2 regions of the Citrobacter freundii complex sp. 2025EL-00176 genome follow, and region 2 is predicted to be linked to the other one. Evidence: predicted binding sites of a transcription regulator. Region 2 holds the regulator's gene; the other holds the start of a gene.
The links. The regulator PurR, encoded in region 2, represses purine synthesis genes. The targets are predictions, from matches to a motif close to CANGCAAACGTTTGCNTG.
Positions count from the first base shown of each region.

Region 1: the regulator PurR is predicted to act here: its motif matches at 1,907-1,924, upstream of purT (formate-dependent phosphoribosylglycinamide formyltransferase).

Region 1 is NZ_JBRYHT010000001.1:1,294,792-1,299,570, reverse strand. Features, by position in the region: gene kdgA (bifunctional 4-hydroxy-2-oxoglutarate aldolase/2-dehydro-3-deoxy-phosphogluconate aldolase) at 1-590, shown strand, start outside; gene purT (formate-dependent phosphoribosylglycinamide formyltransferase) at 694-1,872, opposite strand; gene yebG (DNA damage-inducible protein YebG) at 2,005-2,295, shown strand; gene yebF (protein YebF) at 2,417-2,770, shown strand; gene ACVXHP_RS06360 (tellurite resistance TerB family protein) at 2,865-3,524, shown strand; gene ptrB (oligopeptidase B) at 3,611-4,779, shown strand, end outside.
Region 2 is NZ_JBRYHT010000001.1:768,897-773,675, forward strand. Features, by position in the region: gene cfa (cyclopropane fatty acyl phospholipid synthase) at 1-151, opposite strand, end outside; gene punC (purine nucleoside transporter PunC) at 442-1,647, opposite strand; gene punR (DNA-binding transcriptional activator PunR) at 1,761-2,693, shown strand; gene purR (HTH-type transcriptional repressor PurR) at 2,690-3,715, opposite strand; gene cydH (cytochrome bd-I accessory subunit CydH) at 4,013-4,102, shown strand; gene ACVXHP_RS03805 (MFS transporter) at 4,278-4,779, shown strand, end outside.

The DNA.
Region 1 (4,779 bases), 530 kb from region 2:
TACCGGTTATTGTGGTTAATAAACTGGAACATGCGGTGCCGATGGCAAAAGCGCTGGTTGCAGGTGGCGTGCGCGTTCTGGAAGTGACCTTACGTACTGCATGTGCGATGGATGCTATTCGCGCGATCGCGAAAGAAGTTCCGGACGCCATCGTCGGCGCAGGTACTGTACTGAATCCGCAACAACTGGCTGAAGTTACTGAAGCCGGTGCGCAGTTTGCTATCAGCCCGGGTCTGACCGAGCCGCTGTTGAAAGCCGCAACGGAAGGGACTATTCCGCTGATCCCTGGTATCAGCACCGTTTCTGAACTGATGTTGGGTATGGACTACGGATTGAAAGAGTTCAAATTCTTCCCGGCAGAAGCGAACGGCGGTACTAAAGCGCTGCAGGCGATTGCGGGTCCGTTCTCTCAGGTGCGTTTCTGCCCAACCGGTGGTATCTCCCCGGCGAACTACCGTGACTACCTGGCGCTGAAAAGCGTGCTGTGCATCGGTGGTTCCTGGCTGGTTCCGGCAGATGCGCTGGAAGCTGGTGATTACGATCGCATTACTAAACTGGCGCGTGAAGCAGTAGAAGGCGCAAAGCAGTAAGCCGTTAATGTGTATACCGTAGGCCCGATAAGGCGCGTCAGCGCCGACATCGGGCTTTGCCGGATGCGGCATCAACGCCTTATCCGGCCTACGGGGCTGGTTTTTATCCGGTAACTTTCACCTGTGCGGCGGCGTCTTTCGCACGTTCAACCGCGTCTTCAATGGTCTGCGCTGTAGCCAGTACCACCCCTAAACGACGACTCCCGTCGATCTCCGGCTTACCAAAGAATCGTACTTGCAGGCCAGCGCCCACGGCAGACTGTACGTTATCAAACGTCACATTCTGGCTGGTAAGTTGCGGCAGAATAACGGCGGAAGCAGAAGGTCCGTACTGACGGATTGCGCCAACGGGCAGACCGAGAAATGCGCGTACGTGCAGGGCAAATTCGGACAGGTCCTGCGATATTAAGGTCACCATCCCGGTATCGTGCGGGCGAGGGGAGACTTCGCTAAAAATCACCTCATCACCGCAGACAAACAGCTCTACGCCAAACAGACCGTAGCCACCTAACGCCAGCACGACTTTACGGGCAATATCCTGCGCGCGCGCCAGTGCCAGGTCGCTCATCTGCTGAGGCTGCCAGGATTCACGATAATCGCCATCTTCCTGACGATGCCCCACCGGCGCACAAAAGTGCACGCCATCAACGGCGCTAACGGTAAGCAGGGTAATTTCAAAATCAAAATCTACTACGCCTTCGACGATAACGCGCCCGGCGCCAGCCCGGCCTCCCTGTTGAGCGTAGTTCCAGGCCTCGGTGAGCCGATCGGCTGAACGAATAAAGCTTTGCCCCTTGCCAGAGGAACTCATTACCGGCTTCACGATGCAAGGAAAACCAATTTCGGCGACGGCCTCGCGAAAGCGAGTTTCACTGTCTGCAAAGCGGAAAGAAGAGGTCGGTAAAGACAGTTCCTCTGCGGCGAGGCGACGGATCCCTTCGCGGTTCATGGTCAGTTGGGTCGCTCGTGCGCACGGTACAACGTGTTGCCCTTCCTGTTCCAGTTTTACCAGCATATCCGTGGCAATCGCCTCTATTTCCGGCACGATATAATGTGGTTTTTCACGCTCAACAACCTGGCGTAATGCTTCGCCATCCAGCATGTTGATGACGTATGAACGATGGGCAACGTGCATGGCTGGCGCGTCGGGGTAACGATCCACGGCAATGACTTCCACACCCAGGCGTTGGCATTCGATCGCCACCTCTTTACCCAGTTCACCTGAACCTAATAGCATCACTCGCGTTGCTGCGGGACGCAGCGCTGTGCCTAATAACGTCATAAATTAATCCCCTGTTTTATCTGGGCGCAGTATATACGAAAACGTTTGCGTCTGTCTTTATTGCCAGGTTGATTTCAGGGCTTAAAAAGAATATACTGTACATAAATACAGGTAATTTAAGAGGCTGCAAAAATGGCGGTTGAAGTTAAATACGTAGTCATTCGGGAAGGTGAGGAAAAAATGTCGTTTACCAGCAAAAAGGAAGCCGATGCGTATGACAAAATGCTTGATACAGCGGATTTGCTCGACACATGGCTGGAGCAATCACCGGTAGCGCTTGAAGACGAACAGCGTGAAGCGCTTTCCCTGTGGCTGGCTGAGCAAAAAGATGTACTGAGCGCCATCCTGAAAAACGGCAAGCTGCCGTCTCCGCAGGCGGTTGAAAATGACGCACACGCTGAGGATGATACCCAGGCAGCCTGAAACGACTTGCGCTCCTGACGTTTTGTACCATGCTTTTTCCTGAATCATTGTGCAATCCCTGACGTCCTTTCGCGTTGCTGCATGTAACTGGAAGGACGAAGGGGAGATAAAGGAGAAAAAAATGTATAAAAAAAGAGCGTTGTTAAGTCTGCTGTTGTTATCTGCCAGCGTATCTGTATTTGCGGCAAATATGGAAAGCAAAAATGTTCAGTTCCCCAAGTGCGAAGGGCTGGATGCTGATGGTATTGCGGCGAGCGTAAAACGTGACTATCAGCAAAATCGCATCGCGCGCTGGGCTGACGATCAAAAGCATGTTGGGCAAGCCGATCCTGTCGCCTGGGTTAATACCCCCGATATTACGGGCAAAGATGGCAAGTGGTCGGTCCCGCTGACGGTCCGTGGGAAAAGCGCGGATATTCACTATCAGGTAAAAGTCGACTGCAAAGCCGGAACGGCGGAGTATCAACCGCAGTAATGAGCGTATTTGCACATCTTTTGATGACCTGAACACTTCCTGACATCCCCTCGGGTACGCTTTGACAATTATTCGTCTGTACTTGAGGGGCAAAATGGCTAACTGGCTGAACCAACTACAATCTCTTCTTGGGCAAAAAGGATCCTCCGCATCATCTTCTGGCGAGCAAGGGCTGAGTAAACTTCTGGTCCCTGGCGCGTTAGGCGGTCTGGCGGGATTACTGGTTGCCAACAAATCCTCACGTAAGTTACTGAGTAAATACGGTACCAGCGCACTGTTGATGGGCGGTGGTGCAGTTGCCGGAACCGTGTTATGGAACAAATACAAAGATAAAGTTCGCGCTGCGCATCAGGGTGAGCCGCAGTTTGGCGCACAAAGCACGCCGCTGGATGAGCGAACTGAACGCCTGATCCTGGCGCTGGTTTTTGCGGCGAAAAGTGATGGGCATATTGATGCCAAAGAGCGTACCGCCATTGAGCAGCAGCTTCGTGAAGCGGGTGTTGAAGAGCAAGGCCGCGTTCTGATTGAGCGGGCTATTGAACAACCGCTGGATCCTCAGCGACTGGCGCAAGGGATCCGCAACGAAGAAGAGGCGCTGGAAATATACTTCCTGAGCTGCGCGGCAATTGATATCGACCATTTTATGGAGCGCAGCTATCTGAATGCGCTGGGTGACGCGTTGAAGATCCCACAGGATGTTCGTGACGGCATTGAACAGGATCTGAAGGCACAAAAACAGGCGTTACCGGGTTAATTACTTATCGCTAAGAAGCATGTTTCGCTTGCATCATCGCTGTCTTTTGCCACCCTTATAGGATGTTTAAGCAAAAGAACAATGACATGCTACCAAAAGCTTCTCGTATTCCCCACGCCATGACGCAGCATGGCGATACACGTGTTGATAATTATTACTGGCTGCGAGACGACACCCGCTCGCAGCCGGACGTACTTGATTACCTGCAACAGGAAAATGCGTATGGCCATCAGGTTATGGCTTCGCAGCAGGCTTTGCAGGATCGTGTCCTGAAAGAAATTATCGACCGTATTCCCCCACAGGATGCGTCCGCTCCCTATGTGAAAAATGGTTATCGTTACCGGCATATTTATGAACCGGGATGCGAATATGCCATTTATCAGCGCCAGTCGGTTCTCAGCGAAGAGTGGGATGAATGGAATACTTTGCTGGACGGCAACCAGCGCGCAGCCCACAGTGAATTTTATACGCTGGGAGGGCTGGCGATATCCCCCGATAACAGTATTATGGCGCTGGCCGAAGATTACCTCTCTCGTCGGCAATATGGCGTGCGCTTTCGCAATCTGGAAAGCGGCAACTGGTATCCGGAAGTACTGGATAACGTTGAAGCGGATCTGGTCTGGGCGAATGATTCACAAACCTTTTATTATGTTCGCAAACACGCCACGACGTTACTGCCGTACCAGGTCTGGCGACATACCGTCGGCTCTCCCTCGTCACTGGATGAATTGGTGTATGAAGAAGCTGATGACATGTTTTATGTCAGTCTGCATAAAACCACCTCATTACATTATGTTGTGATCCATATTGCCAGCGCGACGACCAGTGAGGTTTTGCTGCTGGATGCAGAACTGGCCGACGCCGAACCGTTGCTTTTTTTAGCGCGGCGTAAAGACCACGAGTACAGCCTCGATCACTATCAGCACAAGTTTTATCTGCGCTCTAATCGTGAAGGTAAAAACTTTGGTTTGTACCGCACGCGCGTACGCAATGAACAGGCGTGGGAGGTGCTGATCCCGCCGCGCGAAAACGTCATGCTGGAGGGGTTTACCCTGTTTACCGATTGGCTGGTGGTGGAAGAACGCCAGCAGGGTTTAACCAGTCTGCGACAGATCAATCGCAAAACGCGCGAAGTCATTGGTATCGCCTTTGACGATCCGGCGTATGTGACCTGGCTTGCCTATAACCCGGAACCGGAGACATCGCGCCTGCGCTATGGTTATTCCTCCATGACCACGCCAGACACGTTGTTTGA
Region 2 (4,779 bases):
GTACGCGTTTGAAAAAATCGGGGTTTTTGACGCGAATATCCGCCGCTGCCGAACCATTAATGGTAATACCTGCACGGCTCAATAATTCATTGGTGATGCGGTACCAGTCATCATCCGGTACGCTGACGTCTTCTATACACGATGAACTCATAGCTTCTCCATCACTGGTCGGTGATCAGAACCTTAAAACAGCGTAGACGCTTTTTTGGGCTTTGTGAGAAATCTCACGGAATTAATCCGCGAATCTATAATCCGACGTAGAACAGAGGAAGGGAGAAACCCTTACCGAAAAGGCCATCCGTGGAAAAACGGAAACGTTCTTGTCCCCGTTAATACCTAAAAATTATCGTTTTTGTAACAACTGGAAATCAGTATAAGCCTGATTTTTTGACGATTCAACAGAAAATTGTTAGCGGGCTAACTAATTGCCCGCGACAATTATTAGTGAGACTCACCGTGGGCAATTTGCCCCCGATCATCTGTTTGTGGAGCGTTATCGGTCTGCGATTGCATTTTGTAACCCATGGCGGCCAGCAGCACCGTGGTCAGCATCACGCTGGTGGTGGTGAGCAGCGGAGTCGCGATCAGCCACGACACCACAAGGCTTGCCAGGAAGCATAAACCCAGTTGCAGCGTATTTTGCAATGCAGCAGCGCGTCCTGTGGCTTGTGGGAAAGGACGTAACGCCTGAGCGACAACGATAGGGTAGATTGCGCCGTTCGCGATCGCCATTACGCAGAATGGGATCAGAATTTCAGCCAGGGCAACATGGTGAATAAAGCCGGTAGCCCAGGTGGCTACAACGCTAATGGCATAAAGAATCAGTAACCATGGCAGCAGTTGACGGCCTTGCCATTTTTGTAGCGCCGCACGGCAGCCGTAACCACCAATTAAGAAGGCGATAGTTTGTGGAACATAGCTCAGGCCAATCACAGCCGGGCTGTAGCCCATTTCGCTAAGGATGAACGGTGACCCTGTCAGCCATGCGAAAAAGCTTGCGGAACAGGCGGCATAAATAAGTACGTTTCCACGGTAAGCTTTCGAACGCAGCAGTGTGGCGAAAGTCAGTTTATCCTGGCTGTCGTCGCGTGCTTTAACCGTCGGTTTTAAACGCAGGGCCGGAAGCATCAGAATCAGGGTAATAGCAAACAGGGTCGCGAAAATGGCCTGCCAGGAGAAATGGACCAGAATCCAGCTGCCTAATAACGGTGCGAGAGCCGGGGATAACCCGACCAGCGGCATAATGGTGGCAAAGATGCGGTTTACTTTTTGTGAGGGGTAGTAGTCGGTGACCAGCGCCTGCCAGATAACCGACGCGGCACAGACGCCAACGGCCTGAATAAAGCGCAGCACCAACAAGCCAGTGGCGTTTTCAACCCACAGCATACCCAGACTGCCCAGTGCAAAAATAGATAAACCCAACAGTAAAATCGGTTTACGGCCATAGTGATCTGAGAGCGGTCCCCACAGAAGTTGCGCGACGGCGAAACCCGCTAAAAACAAACTTAGGCTGGCGCTGACGGCAGAGGCAGGTGTTTGCAGATCGGACTGAATCGCGGCAAAGGCGGGCAGATACATATCCGTCGCCAGAAAACCGAGCACGCTAAGACCCGCCAACCAGACTAAAAAACCTTTCCCAGGTTGCATCATCATTTCTCTTTTTTTAGCAGTAGAACAATGCCGCTGAGTGTAGTGAGTGTAATTCTCGCTGTGAAACGCTAATATTTGCTTACTGATTTCAAATTTTTTGTAGGCAGAATATGTGGTCGGAATATTCACTTGAAGTGGTTGATGCGGTTGCGCGTAACGGCAGTTTTAGTTCAGCCGCACAGGAGCTACACCGCGTACCTTCGGCGGTAAGCTACACCGTGCGCCAACTGGAGGAGTGGCTGGCTGTACCGCTTTTTGAGCGACGTCATCGCGATGTGGAATTAACGCCTGCTGGCGCGTGGTTTTTAAAGGAAGGGCGCTCTGTTATCAAAAAAATGCAGATCACTCGTCAGCAATGTCAACAAATCGCCAACGGCTGGCGAGGACAACTGGCGATCGCGGTAGATAACATTGTTCGCCCCGAACGTACCCGGCAGATGATTGTGGATTTCTATCGTCACTTTGATGATGTCGAACTGCTGGTTTTTCAGGAAGTGTTTAATGGCGTCTGGGACGCGCTTTCAGATGGGCGCGTAGAGCTGGCTATTGGCGCCACGCAGGCCATTCCGGTAGGGGGGCGCTATACCTTCCGCGACATGGGCATGCTGAGCTGGAGCTGCGTGGTGGCCAGCCATCATCCGCTGGCGTCAATGTCGGGGCCGCTAAGCGATGATACGTTGCGCAACTGGCCGTCGCTGGTGCGCGAAGATACCTCGCGTACATTGCCGAAACGTATTACCTGGTTACTGGATAACCAAAAGCGCGTTGTGGTTCCTGACTGGGAATCTTCAGCGACCTGCTTGTCTGCGGGATTGTGTGTGGGCATGGTACCAACACATTTTGCCAAACCGTGGATTGATAGCGGTAAATGGGTCTCGTTGCAGTTGGAGAATCCCTTTCCTGATGCCGCGTGTTGTCTGACATGGCAGCAGAACGACACCTCGCCCGCACTGAGCTGGTTGCTGGATTATTTAGGGGATAGCGAAACGCTGAATAAAGAATGGTTGCGGGAGCCAGATGAGGCCCCCGCACAGCAGGCTTAACGACGATAATCGCGGAATGGACCGTCAGCAACGGAGCGGCGCTCTACCAGACGCGGATGAACCTCGATCGACTGCGACTCTTCGCGTTTATTCACGATGCGGTCTAACAGCATGTTGAAGGCCGTTTCACCCAGTGAATCCTTAGGTTGGTGAATGGTCGTCAGCGCTGGCGTGAAGAAGCGGGCGTTGCGCACGTTATCATAACCGATGAGCGAGACATCCTGCGGTACGCGCAGTCCCATCTCGTCAGCAGCGCACAGCGCGCCCATCGCCATGATATCGCCACCGCAGAACACGGCGGTCGGACGATGCGACTGTGAAAGAATTTGCTGCATGGCGCGATAACCGGACTCAGGTTCAAAATCGCCCTGTACAATCCAGTTGTCGGGAACCTTAATCAGCGCTTCTTCCATCGCTTTCATAAAGCCAGCCAGACGACCGGCCCCGGTATTCCGTTCCATCGGGCCCGGGATCGCGCCAATCTCGCGATGGCCGCGTTCTATCAGATACCGACCCGCCATGTAACCGCCCTCGAAAGCGTTATCAATGACCGTATCGGTAAAATCAGCTTTAGCTTCGCCCCAATCCATCACAACCATCGGAATATGGCGATACTCTTCGAGCATCGAAAGCAGTGATTCCGGATACTCAGAACACATCACCAACAGACCATCAACACGCTTTTGCGCCATCATTGACAGATAGGCCTGCTGTTTTTCAAGGCTGTTCCATGCGTTGCCCAGAATCAGGGTATAGCCTTTCTGGAAACAGTTTTTCTCAACGGCTTCGATAATTTCGGCGAAATAGGCCGCTTCACTGCTGGTCGCCAGCAAGCCGATAGACTTGGTGTGATTCACCTTCAGGCTGCGCGCAACTGCGCTTGGAGAATAGTGCAGCTCTTTGATCGCAGCCCAAACCGCATTACGCGTTTCTTCCGCGACAAAGCGCGTCTTGTTAATTACGTGTGATACGGTTGTAGTGGAAACGTTTGCTCGCTTCGCTACATCTTTAATTGTTGCCATTACATCTCACTCCAGACCATATCCTAAGCTCCTGAGAATACTCCAGGTAAACGTTTGCCTTCACACACCCTTAACGCAACGTAGGGGTTGCGGCACGCCGGGAAAACGACACGGAACGTCAGGAAGGGGTCAATGGCCGGTACGCTAATCAAGTAAGCGTGGAATTTTGTCTGATCTTAACGAAAAGGGGAAGAGTTAAAAGCAGTTATCAATATAAATCGTGAGAGATTTTTGCTTTCAAGTGTGTAAAAATGCGCAATATCACTTTTTGTGTGGGAATAAAAAGGAGAAAACTTGATGAGCACCGATCTGAAATTTTCGTTAGTGACTACCATTATTGTTCTGGGTTTGATCGTCGCGGGTGGCCTCACCGCAGCGCTGCATTGATTTCCCCGAGGGAGTTAGCTCTCCCTCATCCTTTCCGCATCTGTTTCCCCTCTATTGTTTGCGAATAAGCAAAAGTCTTTTGCAATTTTGTTAACTTTATTAATTTTGCGATCAATGTCATGCTTTTGACTCTTATTTTATGTCGCGCCACGGCTCGACGTTACGGAGTCGATATATGAAAATCAATTATCCCTTACTGGCACTGGCGATCGGTGCGTTTGGCATTGGCACCACCGAATTTTCGCCAATGGGATTATTGCCCGTGATTGCCAAAGGGGTGGATGTCTCGATTCCTGCCGCCGGGATGCTGATCAGCGCGTATGCCGTTGGCGTGATGGTGGGGGCTCCGTTGATGACACTGCTGCTTTCCCATCGCGCGCGACGTAATGCGTTGATATTCCTGATGGCGATTTTCACGTTGGGCAACGTGCTTTCAGCTATCTCACCGGATTACACCACGCTGATGCTGTCGCGTATTTTGACCAGTCTTAACCACGGGGCATTTTTTGGTCTCGGTTCTGTTGTTGCCGCAAGCGTCGTACCTAAACATAAGCAAGCCAGCGCTGTGGCAACCATGTTTATGGGGTTAACGATTGCCAATATTGGCGGCGTTCCTGCGGCGACGTGGCTTGGTGAGACTATCGGCTGGCGGATGTCATTTATGGCGACGGCGGGTC